One region of the Lacrimispora sp. 38-1 genome, then DNA from elsewhere that is predicted to be linked to it. Evidence: riboswitches for the same ligand, from Rfam matches in the RefSeq annotation. Region 1 holds a riboswitch; the other holds the start of a gene.
The links. Region 1 has a riboswitch for nickel and cobalt ahead of V7D18_RS21025 (cation-translocating P-type ATPase). Riboswitches for the same ligand answer to the same signal wherever they lie in the genome.

Region 1 (8,417 bases):
GATACAATTTCCTGACTTTTCTCCGCTTTACCTGAAACTCCAAGAGGAATTAAAACCAGGAATGAAAACAGACTCAGCGCCCCGACTATAGTGGAAACATTGTCATCAAAATCAAATTGCTCCGCCAACGCTTTTCCAATGAGAAAAACCGCGTATACTGCAAGCATATCCGTCGTCACCTTAGGTGCAAAACCAAATATTTCTTTTAAGTGAACAGCTTTAACAAAGCTCTGATAGGGCGCAATCTGCAGGTTGGCAAGAAGTGTAAAGATTGCACCTATCATTGTAATTGGCAAAAGCACAGAAAATCCATTGGAAATTGCTTTTAAAAACTTGTTTTTTGAAAGCTTTCCAGCCATGGGAACGAAATATTTCTCAATTAATCCAGTTAAATTATTCATATATCCCTCTCCTTTTAACATACATACCGTTTATCTGCTGCGCCCTGTTTCACCCCAAAAGTTTTAATGCATCCTCCAATACTTTTTCCCCATTCATCATTCCATAATCTTTCATATCAATAACTGACACTTTCATTCCCTTTGGCTGGAATTCTGCCTTGATTTCTTCGAAAAGATACCGCACCTGAGGCCCCAGAAGAAGAACCTGTGTCTCTCCCTTATATTTCCGGAACTTTGATTCAGGCATAGCAATGATCTCAACCTCCAGATTCTTACTTTCCGCCGCTTTTAGCATTCTCTGAGTCAGCATGGATGTGGACATTCCCGCCGCACAAATCAACGTAATGTTTATCATATTACCACTCCTTCCTTACCTGCCGCAGATATCTGATTTTTATAAAGCTTTACAAACTCCTTTGCAAGATCTCTTACGGTCATGGCATTCATTAAATGATCCTGTGCATGAACCATAATCAGGCTCATATCAAGATGTTCCCCTGAGGCCTCTGCCTGTAAAATCCCGGTTTGAAACTCGTGAGCTTTCTCAATTGCTTCATCTGCCTCTTTCATTAACTGTTCAGCCAGATCAGGCTTTCCCTCTCTTGCCGCAGCAATTGCCTGCATTGCGCAGCTCCTGGCATTACCGCCGTTTACAACCAGCTCCATCATGATTGTTTCAATAGTTAAGTCCATTTGTTATTCTCCCCCATTATCACTGTCTGATATTTTTGTCATCCATTAAAAGCTCGATCAGCGTATCAAAGGATGCTTCCTTAATAAGCCTTAACACTCCCCTCTGATTCAGCAGAAGATTCATAGTCAGCTGGTAAAAAGCCTGAAGCTGTTCCTGCTCCTCTTCACCGATAGAGACAAGAAAAACTGCCTGCACCTGGTTTGTGTTCCAAAGAATCGGTTTTCGTAAAATTCCCACGCAAACAAAACTTTCCTCAGTCAGCGTTTTATATGGGTGCGGGAACGCCGTAAGATTTCCAAAGTCTGTCTGGGCAAGTTTTTCCCGCTTTAAAACTGCTTCATAAAATCCTTTGGGCAATTCTCTTACCGTACTGATACGTCTGCATAACTCTCCAATTATCTCTTCTTTGCTTTCCCCCTGGATATCCGTAAAAAACAGACGCCTGTCGTAAAATTCATACAGAAAACTTTTATTCCCCATAAACAGGATTTTTTTAACTGCCAGAATTTCTCTGTCCCCGAGAAAATCTTTCACTGAAATAACTGGAACCGGAACAGAAATTTCCAGAGGAACTGTGGTGAAGATGTAATCCACTCTGCTTAAATCAAAATGATCCAGTTCATGTGTGTTACAGGTATAAACCTGATTTAAATAATTGCCGAACTCCTCTTTGTAGCGATAGGTTAACAGCTGGGCACTTCCCTTTCCTGATGCACATACAATCAGAATATTTTTCCTGCCGTTGTTTCCCTTCTCCTGCTCAAGGGCAAGTGCAAAGAGAAGCGCTATAAACCCCACCTCATCCTCTGACAGACTCTTGTGGTAATGTTCGTTAAGAACAATACAAGCCTGCCTGGCAATGGCATAGGCCAGAAAATAATTCTTTTTTGTTTCCTCCAGCAAAGGATTATCGATTCCCATATCGTACCGGATTCTGATGTCCAAAGGGACCATGTGCTGAGAAAGCGACAAAATTAACTCCTGGTTTTGTCTGAAGTCTATTTTAAAACTGTCATACACCGATTGCAGCATTTCCATAATCAGATCTATAAGCCGCCTGGGAATTTCCGGTTTAAGACTTTCACCGTCTTCTTCCCCAATACTTCTTTTTCCAGCCAGATGAATTGCCAGATATTTTATCTCAGGCTCTGAAAAAACGATCCCCAGACTGGCCTCCAGCCCCTTCGCCAGATCCTGTGCTATGACCATTTCTTTCTCGCCAAGGCTTATCTGAAAAAAATCGGTCTCCTTTGCAGTCATATAAAGCCCGGCTTTCATGCGCTTTGCTGCAATGTATATATGAATGATCAGATTTTGAAATAAAACCTCAGACAATTTGATGTTATGCTCTCTGATGCAGGTAAGAAGCGTGTCTCCGATGGACCTCATCTCATCTGTACTTCTGCGGCGGTGCCCCTGCAGAATAAAATCCGGCTTCATCAGATAATTGGAAATACACAGCCTCTTGTCAAATTCAGTCCCCTCTGCCCTGATGCCATAATGAGGTTTGCGCACCAGTCTGACACCGTATTTCAAAAGCATGTCCTCTGCCTTTTTTAAGTCCCCTGTCAGCACATTTCTTGATACAAACAAAAAGGAACTTAAATCATCCAGTTTTACATAGTCCCCGCTGTTAAGCAGACACGAAAGAAGATATAAAATCCGTTCCTGTGAAGATGTGGGCAATGCATTCCCGTCTGCTGACAGGGATTTGATAAGCTCCTGATATAGCGCTTTATCGGTTATGGATATGCGGTATCCATGCCCCTGTTTCGATATAATACGGGCGCCGCAGGGCAAAAGCTCTTTATCTAACTCCTTTACTCTGGTCCTGACTGTTTTTTCACTGATCCCCATCTGTTTCGCCAGTTCAGCTGCCGTGATGTACTCATTTCCGGTAAGTTTTGAGAACAAAAGCTGCTGCCTTCTTTCAATCAAGCTGCCACCTCCTTTCGGTAATTTCATTATAACATTGGGATAATGAAACTCAACCCGGTTATTTTCCGTATTCATTACGGTAATTTAGCAATCGACAATCTATTATACTCTACTTGCAGTCAATGTATTTACGTCATAAATATAGAATGCTATAATATCTATATTTACAGCATAATATTGGAGGGAAAACATTGAACACAAATTACTTGAAAACTGTCTTAAAGATAACAGGCTTATTAATTGTTTTGCAGTTACTTCGTATTGGAATCAGATACGTTTGCTTTCTTGTGATTGAAAGAACAGAATTATCCGACAGAATTATCTCATTGATTGCAATGGTACTAATTTCCTCATTTATCCTGCTGACAGCTAAATTAAAGGAAGTAAAACTTTCCGTCTTTCCTGCTCATTTTGGCGCAGGCTATCTTGTTTTCACGGTTGTTTATGCGGCTCTGCTGATTTCAACCCCCATACTTACACAAAGCACCAGTTTTACGGGAATTTTTTTATTGATTTATTCTGCAATCATCATACCTGCATTTGAAGAACTAATTTTTCGGGGATTTGTATGGAACGAGCTGAATAACATAAGTAAAAAAGAGTGGATCACATACCTCTTATCGACACTGCTGTTTGCAATCTGGCATCTTGGATATATTGATACAATCTCTTTTCGTGTGGAATCAGGACTGGCGACAGTTATGATATGGAAAGTAATTACGGGGTTCTGTTTTGGAATTGTCCTGGGAGCACTGCGCATTAAGACGAAAAACATTTTTTCCACCATACTTCTTCACGGAATACTTAATATTTTCGGCAGATGAAAAAATATTGGTTGACATTTTCCATATCTCTTCATATAATATAAAAATCTCTTTGCACTGCATTATATTCCAATGGAATTTGAGATCAACAGTACAAACTGAGCAGGCGATGCCCGAAGGGGCGTGGGGCTGGGCCGTCCAACGAACGGCAGCGGATTGCATCTTATGCACATCTGCGGGACAGTAGTATGTTCCGCCGGTGTGTTTTTTTATATTCACTTACGGAACAACGAACTCAAATGAAGTGCCATAGGAGAAATCATGACACCGCCGTAATGGCGAGAAACGGAGGATTTTTTTTATGACAGACACCCCAAATTACAACGGCCTATCCAGCGAGGAGGCCAGGCTAAGACAGCAGCAGTATGGTAAAAATGAGCTGACACCCCAGAAGAAGGAGAACTTTTTCATGAAAGTTCTTCACATCATCTGTGAACCCATGTTCCTTTTACTTATCATCGCAGCTGTCATTTATTTTATTCTGGGGGAACCCAGAGATGGTGCTATTATGCTTATTTTTGTGGTCGGCATAATCAGCATTGATGTAATTCAGGAATGGAAAACAGATAAAACCTTAAACGCCCTGAAAGACCTTTCTGCACCCACAATTCCGGTCATACGGGATGGGGCTGAAAAACTGATTGCCAGCGCAGACCTTGTGCCTGGTGATTTAATGATGATTTATGAAGGTGTGAAGATTCCGGCAGATGGTGTGGTGATCCGCTGTGCTGATTTATGTGTTGATGAATCCTCTCTGACCGGTGAAGCCGAAAGAGTCTGGAAAATACCTTCAGGAAATGAGAAACCTGCAAAGGACTATTGGCGAAAGGACTACTGCTATGCCGGTACACTGGTTATGCAGGGCACCGGAGCCATTAAAGTGGATAAGACCGGAGCACAGTCCGAATACGGCAAAATCGGTCTGGGAGTAGCCATAACTCCACAGGAAGATACCCCGCTGCAAAAGCAGACCGGAAAGCTGGTTAAAACCTGTGCCGTTATCGCCGGTGTTCTTTTTCTGCTGGTAGGCATCTTTACCTGGTTTAATATTCCTGATCACAGTTTCAGTGACAGGCTTATTGAAAGTATCCTTTCCGGCGTGACTCTGGCCATGGCTATGATTCCGGAGGAGTTTCCAGTTATCCTCACAGTTTTTCTCTCTATGGGGGCCTGGAGACTGGCAAAGAAGAATTCACTGGTGCGCAAGCTGCCCAGTGTGGAGACACTTGGTGCAGTATCAGTCCTGTGTGTGGATAAAACCGGCACTATCACCATGAATCAGATGACGGTTCAAAAAATATGGACGGTAAACCAATCGGAACTACAACTGATAGAAACAATGGGACTTGGCTGTGAAACAGATACCTATGATCCTATGGAAAAAGCCATGCTCAGCTATTGTGAGGAACATGGTGTCTCAAAAGAAAGCCTGTTTCATAATGAATTCGTAACAGAATACGCCTTTACCAATGAATTAAAAATGATGGGGCATGTCTGGCGCCGGGACGGACAGCTGGTCATCGCGGCAAAAGGCAGTCCTGAGCGGATCCTGACAATCTGTGAACTCACCGATGAAGAACGAACGATTGTTGAAAAACAGATCAACGACTTATCCAGCGAAGGACTGAGGGTTATAGGAATTGCAACTGCAAATCCTGAGAATGACGAAACGATTCCTGCTTCCATTACAAACTGCCGCCTGACTCTGCTCGGACTGGTGGGTCTTGCCGATCCTCCCCGGGAAAATGTGAAAAATGATATAGCCGTATGCAAAGAGGCCGCCATCCGTGTCGTCATGATCACTGGCGACAACGGTATTACAGCTTCCGCAATTGCCAGGAAAATCGGAATTCCCGGCAGCGACCGTATCATCACAGGAGAAATGCTGGAAGCCATGTCCGATACCCAGCTGCAGGAGGCCGTTAAAAATGTCTCCATTTTCTCCCGGGTTATTCCCGAGCATAAAATGCGGATTGTAAAAGCATTTAAGGAGAATGGGGATATTGTTGCCATGACCGGTGACGGAGTCAATGATGCTCCCGCCCTCAAATATGCCGACATCGGTATCGCTATGGGAAAACGCGGCAGCGAGGTGTCCAGAGAGGCCGCTGACCTCATCTTAATGGATGACAACTTCACCACCATCGTGGAAACGATCCGGGACGGACGCCGTATATATGACAACATCCGCAAAGCCGTGGGTTACGTGTTTACAATCCATATCCCCATTGCTTTCTCCTCCCTGCTCGGTCCGTTCCTTGGCATTGCCCCTGCAGCGCTTTTACTCCTGCCTCTTCATGTGGTGCTTTTGGAAGTGCTGATCGACCCCACCTGTTCCGTTGTGCTGGAACGCCAGCCTGCTGAAACCAATATTATGAAACGCAGCCCCCGCAATCCAAAAGAAAAACTGCTGACTGGAAAACTGCTTGCCAAAAGCATACTCCAGGGTCTGTTTGTATTTGCTGCTTCCTTTGGAGCATATTTCATCACTCTGGCCGGCAGTCCTGCTCATGCACCTGCTGCCCGTTCAATGGGGCTTGCCATAATCATGCTGGCAAATTTATTTCTTGTGCAGGTCAACAGTTCCGATTATAACAACGTCTTTTGTTCATTCAGACAGCTTTTAAATGACAAGGTCATGTGGGCTGTCAATGTGGGCACCATTGTACTGCTGGCTGTCATCCTTTATTCGCCTATTGCAGGACTTTTAAAACTGGCTCCTCTCTCTGCCTGGCAGATGTTAACTGCTCTTGGGCTGGCTGCCGCATCGGTTCTCTGGTATGAGTTGGTTAAACTGACCAAAGTAAATGAAAAAGCTGTTAAAACAGAAGAAACGTCCGCCAATCTGTAATCTTTAAATCAAACCAGTATTTAAAAACAGCCCGTTTCCAGATCAATGGGAACGGGCTGCAGTATAAAATATCATGCATCATTTTACGTGAACATTAACTACATCTCATGTATTATTTCTTTGCAGTGGCTGCTGCCTTTTTTGTTGCTGCTTTCTTTACTGCTGATTTGGCTGCCGTCTTTTTTACCTTTGCTGCTTTTTTATGTGTTTTTGCCTTACTGGTCTTTTTTGCTGCTTTTTTATGTTTTTTAACTGCAGATACCTTTTTAGCCTTTTTGACTTTTTTTGCTGTCGCTTTTTTTGCTGTCGCTTTTTTATCCGCTTTTACAGCTCCTGCTTTTGCTGAGCCGGCTTTTGCTGCTTCTGTTGCCTTTGCTGCTTCTGTTGTTTTTGCTGCTTCTGTTGCCTTTGCTGCTTCTGTTGTTTTTGCTGCCGTACCGGACTTGCTGTTCTGGGTTGTGGCTGCCTGGCTGGTTGCTGCTTTGGTCGGGTTTGCCGCCGCTGTCTGTGCTGCCTGGGCCGGAACGGTTACTGTTCCTGTAATAAGCATAGCTGTTGTCAAAAGAGAGGTAATTGATTTCATGGATTTTCTCATAATTGTTACTCCTTTCAATGGGGGAATTTGCTTTTCTTTTTGAAATATACTACCTTTCCCTGACGCATTTCAAAGGTGAAACTGTGGCAAAATTGTGGCAGCTCTATCAAATAGAAAAATAAAATGATAAAATAGGGGAAACAGCTGAGAGGAGGGGTTACAGATAAATGGAAAAGAAACGGATTTACCTTGCAGATGATGAACAGCCCATCAGGGATTTAATACAGCTTTTTCTGGCAGCTGAGGGGTTTGAGGTTCAGACATTTCCTGACGGCGATCGCTTATATGCCGCATTTGATAAAAATCCTTCCGATATGGTAATTCTTGATATCATGATGCCCGGCACGGACGGTCTGGTACTTTGCCGGGAGATCAGAAAGAGAAGCAATGCACTGATTGTAATCGTTTCTGCCAGAGACAGTGAAACCGACCGCATAGCCGGAATTACCTTAGGCTCTGATGACTACTTAACAAAACCATTTTCCCCAATGGAACTTGTAACAAGAGTAAAAGCATTATTTCGAAGAATGGAGTTAGACTTAGGCAGCTACAAGGGTGAAATCTATCTCTTTGGTAATATAAAAGCAGATGTGAATAAAAGAGAGTTCTCCGTTAACGGAAAGACACTTGATATCACCCCAACGGAATTTGCACTTATGGTCTATCTGCTGGAAAAAAAGGAACAGGCAGTGTCCAGGGAAGAGCTGTTAAAGCATGTATGGAAATTCGACTTTGATGCGGATACCAGAGCAACCGATGATGTGATTAAACGGCTTCGGAAAAAGCTGGCGGCAGCCGAAGCAGATGTGAAAATCCAGTCAGTCTGGGGCTTTGGTTTCCGACTGGAATTAGGAGATACCCATGAAGAGTATAAAAAATAAGATCCGGAAGCCATTTCTGATCCTGCTTATCGTAATCCCCCTTGCAACGCTTATATTATTCAACTTTTCCTTTCAGATCTACATCAACGCTACTGCAAAGAATGAATTAAAAGCCACAATCCGGGCAGTAGAAAAGGAAATAAAAAGTGAGTTGGAAACAGACGGAGGCCAGCCATCAGAAAAGAAAGCCTTAAATATGGCAAGAAACATCCTGATGGCCCTTAAATCCTCTC
Region 2 (8,417 bases), on a different contig from region 1:
TGATATATGATGAATATGTTCTGGGGGATCCTGCTTACTTCATTATGATTATGGAGAATCATGAGAGCATTGTGCTTATGGGAGAACCGATTGGCGGAGCAAAAAGTGCGCACTGGGCTGATAACGAAACTGTTATCGGTGCAGCATATAGCGGTGGCGTATATCTGGCTGACAGAACCGGAAACATGAGTTTGATTGATGAATTAAAAGATGAAGGGATATATCTGGTTGAAAAACTGGGTGATGATATTTATTATAATACACAATCAGATTTTACTTTAATGAAATTAAACCTGGTTACGAAGGAAAAGACCAGTCTTAATCTGGAACAAGTATATGAAATCTTACCGTCTCCTGATAATAAGCAAATGATAATCTTACAGAATAATGGTTCCGGTGGTTCGATGATTATTTATAGTCTTGAGCATGATGATAAAATTACGATTGCAGAGAGTGTAGAATTGTATGGAGTATCCTGGTCACCTGATCAGAGAATGATTGCTTACGGCATGAAAGAGGATAAAAATAATTCAACAGTAAGAAGTTTGTATGTATATGATATACTTACTGGAAAATCGATAAAGATTGCTGAGAATACTGAAATGACAGGTACTGATTGGAGTCCTTCTGGCAAAAAATTATCGTATACGGAATGGGATGGAGAAGAGTATTCCAGTAGTATTATTTATTTTAAATAGAATTGTAGTATGATTGTGTAAAGTTTTAATAAGGGAGATTTATTATATGGGAGAAAGTTTTAAATTAATCGCCAATAACAAAAAGGCGTATCATGATTATTTTATTGATGAAAAATATGAAGCCGGTATCGAGCTTTTTGGCACAGAGGTAAAGTCCATGCGAATGGGCAAATGCAGTGTAAAGGAATCTTTTGTAAGAGTTGACAGAGGTGAGGTTTATGTATATGGCATGAACATCAGCCCTTATGAAAAAGGAAATATTTTTAACAAAGATCCCTTACGTGCGAGAAAGCTTCTCCTTCACAAAGCAGAAATTCAAAAACTGGATGAAAAAATCGCCCAAAAGGGGTATACACTGGTACCACTTTCCGTATATTTTAAAGGCAGTCTGGTTAAGGTGGAGATCGGTCTGGCAAGAGGTAAAAAACTCTACGATAAAAGAGACGATATCGCAAAGAAAGACCAGAAACGCGAACTGGAACGTGATTTTAAAGTGCGTAATTTAAAGGTCTGAAAGAGGGGATCATTGCCTGTCTGTACAGAACGCTGATTGGATGGTAAAATAGGGGTATAAAATAATGGGAGGAAACTGCGGATGGCACTATATGATTATGTAGGGGCATTAAGAAAAGGGCGAAGGCAGTACCAGGCATCCGTATCAAGAGGAGAGTATCCGTATCTGCCTGTTTTAGATGATATCTTATCTTATTCGGATATCGTTTCTGAAGTCAATTTAGGGATTATGGACATTCCTCTTGAAAAGGTGGTAGGCACCAAAACAGAGGGGCGCACCAATGCATTTGCCAGTAATTTTATGCCGCTTTTGTCGGAAAAATCCGAATTTGGAGCGAAATGGGCCTATCTGTATGACCATCAGATTCAGGAAGGAATTCATGACCCGATTGTTGTCTATGAGTTTATGAATCAGTACTATGTTCAGGAAGGAAATAAAAGGGTCAGTGTATTAAAATATGTGGGGGCATTCAGTATCGCTGCCTCGGTGATCCGGATGATTCCCAGACGTACCGATGATTTAAATAACCGTCTTTATTATGAATTCCTTGACTTTTATCAGGTTTCCTTTAACTGCGATATCTGGTTCAGCAAGGAAGGCAGTTATGACAGGCTTTTAAAGGCGATGAATAAAATTCCGGATGAACAGTGGAGCGAAGATGACAGACTGGTGTTTAAGTCTGCCTACGACCGTTTTTCCAAAGCATTTCATACGTTCGGCGGTGATGACTATGACATGACCTGTTCCGATGCATTTTTAGTCTATGTGGAACTGTTGGGATACAAGTCGGTCAAAGATCGGGTGGAAAAGCAGATTAAGAAGGATCTGGTTAAAATTAAGGATGAACTTCTTCTTTCTTCCAGAGGCAATAAGATTGCGCTGGTAGAACAGCCGGAAGAGGCCAGTGAAGGATCGGATAATACCACGATGAAGCTGATTAACTGGCTGCTTCCTAATCCGGTGATTGACCCCTCCATGTTAAAAATAGCGTTTATACATGCAAAAACAGCGGAAACTTCCAGCTGGACTTATGGTCATGAGCTGGGCAGGATGTATCTGGAGCAGGCGTTTGATGGAAAGACAGAGACTATGGTCTTCTTCCATGCAGATTCAGAAGAGGAGACGGCTAAGGCAATCGATGCGGCAATTGAAAGCGGGTGCAACATGATATTTACCACAGCCTCCCAGATGATCAACTTAAGTGTGAAGGCAGCAATCGACCATCCGGAAATCAAGGTTTTCAACTGCTCTGTCAATATGTCCTATTCTTCTGTCTGTACTTATTATGGAAGAATGTATGAATCAAAATTTCTAATGGGTGCTCTGGCTGCTTCCATGTCGCGGGATGACAAACTGGGCTATATTGCTGATTATCCCATATACGGCACCATTGCCAATATCAATGCATTTGCATTAGGGGCAAGAATGATTAATCCATATGCAAAGGTCTATTTAGAGTGGTCCAGGATTAACGGACGGGATGCTCAGGCAGAGCTTGAAAGGGAAGGCATCCGCTTCATTTCCGGAGACGATATGATCACGCCTCAGGCGCCTACAAGAGAATACGGACTTTATCAGAAAGCTCCTGATGGAAGACTTAAAAATCTGGCTACTCCCATCTGGCATTGGGGGAAGTTCTATGAAAAAATCGTAAATCTCACCTGCCACGGATCCGTTGACCGGAAGGAAATGAAAGGAAAGCAGGCGATTAACTACTGGTGGGGCATGTCTGCGGATGTCATTGATGTGATCTGCTCCCAGAATCTGCCTCATGGTACAAACAGACTGATCACATTTTTGAAAAATTCCATTCGGGCAGGAAGCTTCCAGCCGTTTGTAGGAACTATCTATTCTCAGGATGGAACGATTCAGTGTGAAGAAGATTTAAGCCTTACACCGGAGGAGATTACCACGATGAACTGGCTTACGGAAAATGTTGTGGGGCAGATTCCTGATTTTGAGGAATTAACAGAGGAAGCCCGGTCATTGGTCCGTCTTCAGGGTCAGACAATATACGAGAACATGGATACGGAGGAACTGCAGCGTGAAAATTCTGGTACTGGCGGATCATGAGTCCAAGTCACTCTACGAATACTATACACCGGAGAAACTGAAAGATATTGATTTAATCATTTCCTGTGGGGATTTAAGAGCGAATTATCTGACTTTTTTTGCCACATGTTCCCATGCACCGGTTTTTTATGTACGGGGTAACCATGATTGTCAGTATCAGACCTGCCCTCCGGAGGGGTGTATCTGCATTGAAGATGAGATTGTTACCTTCAATGGAATCAGAATTTTGGGGCTGGGTGGTTCCATGGAATATATTCCGGGTTCATCCGATCAGTTTACAGAAAAGAAAATGGAGCAGAGGATTAAGCGCATGTGGTGGAAGTTAAAGAAAAATAAGGGGTTTGACATACTGGTAACCCATGCGCCTGCTTTTGAACTTAACGACCTGCCGGATCTTCCCCATCGCGGATTTTCCTGTTTTAAGGCTTTGATGGACAAGTATTCTCCTAAATATTTTTTCCATGGCCATATTCATGCCAACTATGGCAATGCTTTTAAGAGAGAAGATCAGTACGGCAGTACCGTTGTAATCAATGCCTATGAATATTGCATCATTGATTATACGTAACATTGTAACTTTTACAGAAGACCGTTCATATCCTATTACAGAAGCCAGGTCAGCGGAAAATGCAGATTGACTGGATCGCTCTGTTTTGGTAATAAATAAAAAAACTCTTTGCACTGCACATAACTCTACAGTACAAACTGAGCAGGCATCAGCTTTTAAAGCTGTAAGCCGGGTTGCCTCGTGCAGCAGCAGATGACTTTCATGCATCTGTGGGACAGTAGTTAACTCTAATTGTTCCACAGGTGCATTTTTATTTATCTACAATTCTATGGAGTGAATGCAGGTGACATGGGGTAATCTTATTTCACGGGGGTAGAAGTTTATGAGGCGTATAATCGGAAAGAAGAAAGAAAAAGATGGAAAAAGCATTGCCATGCATGTATCGGCGGTCAGCATTGGAATAAATCTGCTGCTTTCTGCCTTTAAAATGACAGCGGGAATCCTTGGCCATTCCGGTGCCATGGTTTCGGATGCAGTTCATTCCGCCTCAGATGTTTTCAGCACATTTATTGTTATGATCGGAGTACATCTGGCAGATAAGAAATCGGATAAGGAGCATCCGTACGGTCATGACCGCATGGAATGTGTGGCCTCTGTCATACTTGCATCATTGCTGATGGCAACTGGAGCTGCAATCGGTATGACGGGGATAAAGACAATCATGGGACAGAATGGGAAATCAGCCCCCATCCCCGGCATGGTTGCTTTTTTCGCAGCAATTTTATCCATTGTTGTTAAGGAATGGATGTACTGGTATACCAGGGCAGCAGCCAAAAAGATAAATTCAGGAGCAGTGATGGCAGATGCCTGGCACCATCGCTCGGATGCGTTGTCATCTGTGGGTGCCATGGTGGGCATTGCAGGAGCAAGAATGGGAGTCCCTGTTCTGGATCCTCTGGCCAGTATCGTAATCTGTATTTTTATCGGAAAGGCGGCAATTGATATATTCCGTGATTCCATGGATAAAATGATAGATAAATCCTGTGATGAAGAAACCGTGCAGAAGATGAGGGAATTTGCAATGTCAATTATGGGTGTGAAACGGATTGATGACATCAGGACGAGAATGTTTGGAGCAAAGGTATATGTGGATATAGAAATAGCAGCAGAAGGAAAGCTGGAGCTGGTAAGATCACATGAAATTGCAGAGAAGGTGCATCTTTGCATAGAAGAACACTTTCCTGATGTGAAGCATTGCATGGTTCACGTGAATCCGGTTGTTGATATGGAAGAAAATGATCAGATCTGTCTATAGGTATAACTTCAGATTATAATACACATTCCTATTATTTAGTTGACAAATAACAGTTACATTGTTATCATTTAAATATTATACAAAAAGGCAGGGATGTGAATGGAAAGAATCGTATTATCATTGTTGGTTGATAACACTGCCGGCGTTTTAAGCCGTGTAGCCGGACTGTTCAGCCGCCGTGGCTATAACATTGAGAGCCTTACGGTAGGAGTAACTGCGGATGAGAGATATTCGAGGATGACAGTGGTTTCTGTGGGCGAACAGGAAATTCTGGATCAGATTGAAAAGCAGCTGAGAAAGCTGGAAGATGTCAGGGATATTAAAGAATTAAAGCCTGGGCATTCTGTTTACCGTGAGCTCATTCTTGTAAAGGTCCGCGCCAACGCCAGTGAGCGTCAGGCGATCAGTGCCATTGCAGATATTTTCAGAGCTACCATCGTCGATGTTGGAAGAGATTCTTTAACCGTCATGCTGACAGGCGACCAGTCAAAGCTGGATGCGCTGATTAACCTCCTTGGCGATTATGAGATTTTAGAGTTGGCAAGGACCGGTCTGACCGGACTTTCAAGGGGATCCGACGATATCCGCTATCTGCCATAGGCAGTCTGAATTTGTTAGCTAGAGGTATTGCCAAAGGCGGACAGTGAGTCGTCGGCATAGTTCCTTTAACAAAATATATTATGAGTCAGTATATGAGGAGGAAAGAAAGATGGCAAAGATTTACTACCAGGAAGACTGCAACTTATCTTTATTAGAAGGTAAGACCATTGCAGTGATTGGATACGGAAGCCAGGGCCATGCCCATGCGCTTAATTTAAAGGAGTCCGGATGTGATGTCATCGTTGGACTTTACGAAGGAAGCAGTTCCTGGGCAAAAGCAGAGGCTCAGGGTTTATCCGTTTATACTGCAGCTGAGGCAGCAAAAAAAGCAGATATCATCATGATTCTGATTAACGATGAGAAACAGGCTGCTATGTATAAGGAGTCAGTGGAACCCAACTTAAAGGAGGGGGATATGCTGATGTTCGCTCATGGTTTTGCAATCCACTTCGGACAGATTGTTCCTCCTAAGAATGTTGATGTTACCATGATTGCACCGAAAGCTCCTGGACATACTGTTCGTAATGAATATCTGGTTGGAAGAGGAACTCCCTGTCTTGTGGCAGTTCATCAGGATTATACCGGTAAGGCGATGGACAAGGCTCTGGCTTACGCACTTGCTTTAGGCGGCGCAAGAGCAGGAGTTTTGGAGACAACCTTTAAGGTTGAGACAGAGACTGATCTTTTCGGTGAGCAGGCTGTATTGTGCGGCGGTGTATGCGCACTGATGAAAGCCGGTTTTGAAACATTGGTTGAAGCAGGCTATGCACCGGAGAACGCATACTTTGAGTGTGTACATGAGATGAAACTGATTGTCGATCTGATCTTTGAAAGCGGCTTTGCAGGAATGAGATATTCCATCTCTAATACAGCTGAGTATGGCGACTACATTACCGGACCCAAGATCATTACCGATGAAACAAAGAAAGCGATGAAGAAAGTACTGACTGATATTCAGGATGGAACCTTTGCAAAGGACTGGCTGCTTGAGAATCAGGTTGGCGGTGCACATTTCAGAGCTATGAGAAATGCAGAAGCTTCCCATGAATTAGAGAAAGTTGGAGCAGATCTTCGTAAGCTTTACAGCTGGAATAACGGCGGAAAGCTGATCGATAACTAATTTTACCTTAGTGTAGCATATAAAGGGCTGATAAAAAGAGAGAGCAGATTAAAATCTTTCTCTTTTGTATCAGCCTTTTTTGTGGTATATTTAGCCTCTGATTCCTGCCTTTTGCATTGCTTCAAAGAAAATTTCCATTGCTGTGGATACAGTGGCCGGGTTATAGGCAAATCCAACGGTGCGTTTCTTAATGCCGGAAATCATGGGAATCTCGATCAGTTCCTTTTTATCAAGTTCATCCTGAACAAATTCTTTAATCACACAGCCGATGCCAAGTCCGATTTTAGCGAATTCTATCAGTAAATCCATGGTGGTAACTTCCAGAAGCTGATTGGGAATGATCTGATTTTCGTTTAAATATTCGTCAATATACTTCCTTGTCATATTATTTTTATCCAATAGGAGAATGTTGCCTGTCTGAAATAAATCTGCTTTCTTACCTTCTCTCAAATATAAATTTTCCAGGTATGCATTTGTAGTTACAAAGATGTCCTGGATCTCCATGACCGGATTGAATAAAAGAGGGCGGCGGTTGGAAGGCTCTGCGATCAGTCCCAGGTCGATCTGCTGCTGTTCCAGCATCGCTACCGTGTGGGAGGTAGACTGACTCTCAATGGTGATTTTAATATGAGGATATTTCTCAATAAACCCCTTTAAATAAGGAAGGAGAATGTATTTGCACAGCGTATTGCTGACGCCGATTCTTAAGTGTCCGATATTAAAATCTTTCACCCTTTTCAGTTCCAGTTCTCCTCTGTTTAACGCTTCAAAGGCAGTTTTTGTGTGATGAAACAGAAGTTTTCCTTCCTCCGTAAGCTGGACACCTCTGGAATTACGGGTAAACAATGCCACGTCTAAATTATCTTCCAGCTTGCTGATAGATTTACTAATCGCCGGCTGGCTGATAAAAAGTTCTTTTGCCGCTTTGGAAATATTACCTGCTTTTGCCACTTCATAAAAAATCTTATATTGGGAAAGATTCTGATCCATGTTAAAAATCCTTTCGCTGTATAACTTTTTATTATGATATAATAAAATATTATATATATGTATTATATCAGTAACCATATTGGAATGTAAAGGGTTAAAATAGCCATGTGAAATAGGTTGAATAGGGTCACTTTAGGAGATTTATATTTGTACAAAATATCCAATAAACAGTCTTGAATTTTAGATAGAGTGCTTATTGTAAATGGAAAAGCAATTTGATATTATAATTAGAAACAAATAGAAAACGTTTTCAAGAGGTATTTTTATGCAATCTATACGAGATGTTGCCAAACGCGCAGGTGTTTCTATTTCGACAGTATCAAGAATTTTAAATAACAGTGCCAATGTTAGTGATGAAAAGGTTGCTGCAGTAAAAGAGGCACTTAATTACTATCATTATGAGCCCAATCAATTTGGACGCGGTCTTGTCAAGCAAAAATCTAATATGATAGGGGTATATTTTCCCTTTTCCTCACACTCTATATTTGAAACGTCTTATAATCTGGAACTACTAAAGGGGATTGAACAGATTTTACCTCAGTATAATTATAATATGGTAATTATAAGTGAATCGGAAATATACGAAAGCCAGGAAGAAA

Region 2: linked by a shared signal. The riboswitch ahead of V7D18_RS16520 (cation diffusion facilitator family transporter) and the one ahead of V7D18_RS21025 (cation-translocating P-type ATPase) in region 1 are both predicted to bind nickel and cobalt.

What each region holds. Positions count from the first base shown of each region.
Region 1 is NZ_JBANEW010000073.1:6,181-14,597, reverse strand. It holds gene V7D18_RS21050 (PTS sugar transporter subunit IIC) at 1-401, opposite strand, end outside; gene V7D18_RS21045 (PTS sugar transporter subunit IIB) at 451-756, opposite strand; gene V7D18_RS21040 (PTS lactose/cellobiose transporter subunit IIA) at 753-1,094, opposite strand; gene V7D18_RS21035 (BglG family transcription antiterminator) at 1,114-3,033, opposite strand; gene V7D18_RS21030 (CPBP family intramembrane glutamic endopeptidase) at 3,225-3,857, shown strand; NiCo riboswitch at 3,946-4,043, shown strand; gene V7D18_RS21025 (cation-translocating P-type ATPase) at 4,159-6,708, shown strand; gene V7D18_RS21020 (hypothetical protein) at 6,821-7,303, opposite strand; gene V7D18_RS21015 (response regulator transcription factor) at 7,471-8,184, shown strand; gene V7D18_RS21010 (sensor histidine kinase) at 8,165-8,417, shown strand, end outside.
Region 2 is NZ_JBANEW010000058.1:185,030-193,446, forward strand. It holds gene V7D18_RS16500 (hypothetical protein) at 1-698, shown strand, start outside; gene smpB (SsrA-binding protein SmpB) at 745-1,212, shown strand; gene V7D18_RS16510 (BMP family ABC transporter substrate-binding protein) at 1,294-3,285, shown strand; gene V7D18_RS16515 (metallophosphoesterase family protein) at 3,257-3,853, shown strand; NiCo riboswitch at 3,981-4,073, shown strand; gene V7D18_RS16520 (cation diffusion facilitator family transporter) at 4,176-5,108, shown strand; gene ilvN (acetolactate synthase small subunit) at 5,208-5,708, shown strand; gene ilvC (ketol-acid reductoisomerase) at 5,818-6,828, shown strand; gene V7D18_RS16535 (LysR family transcriptional regulator) at 6,919-7,818, opposite strand; gene V7D18_RS16540 (LacI family DNA-binding transcriptional regulator) at 8,084-8,417, shown strand, end outside.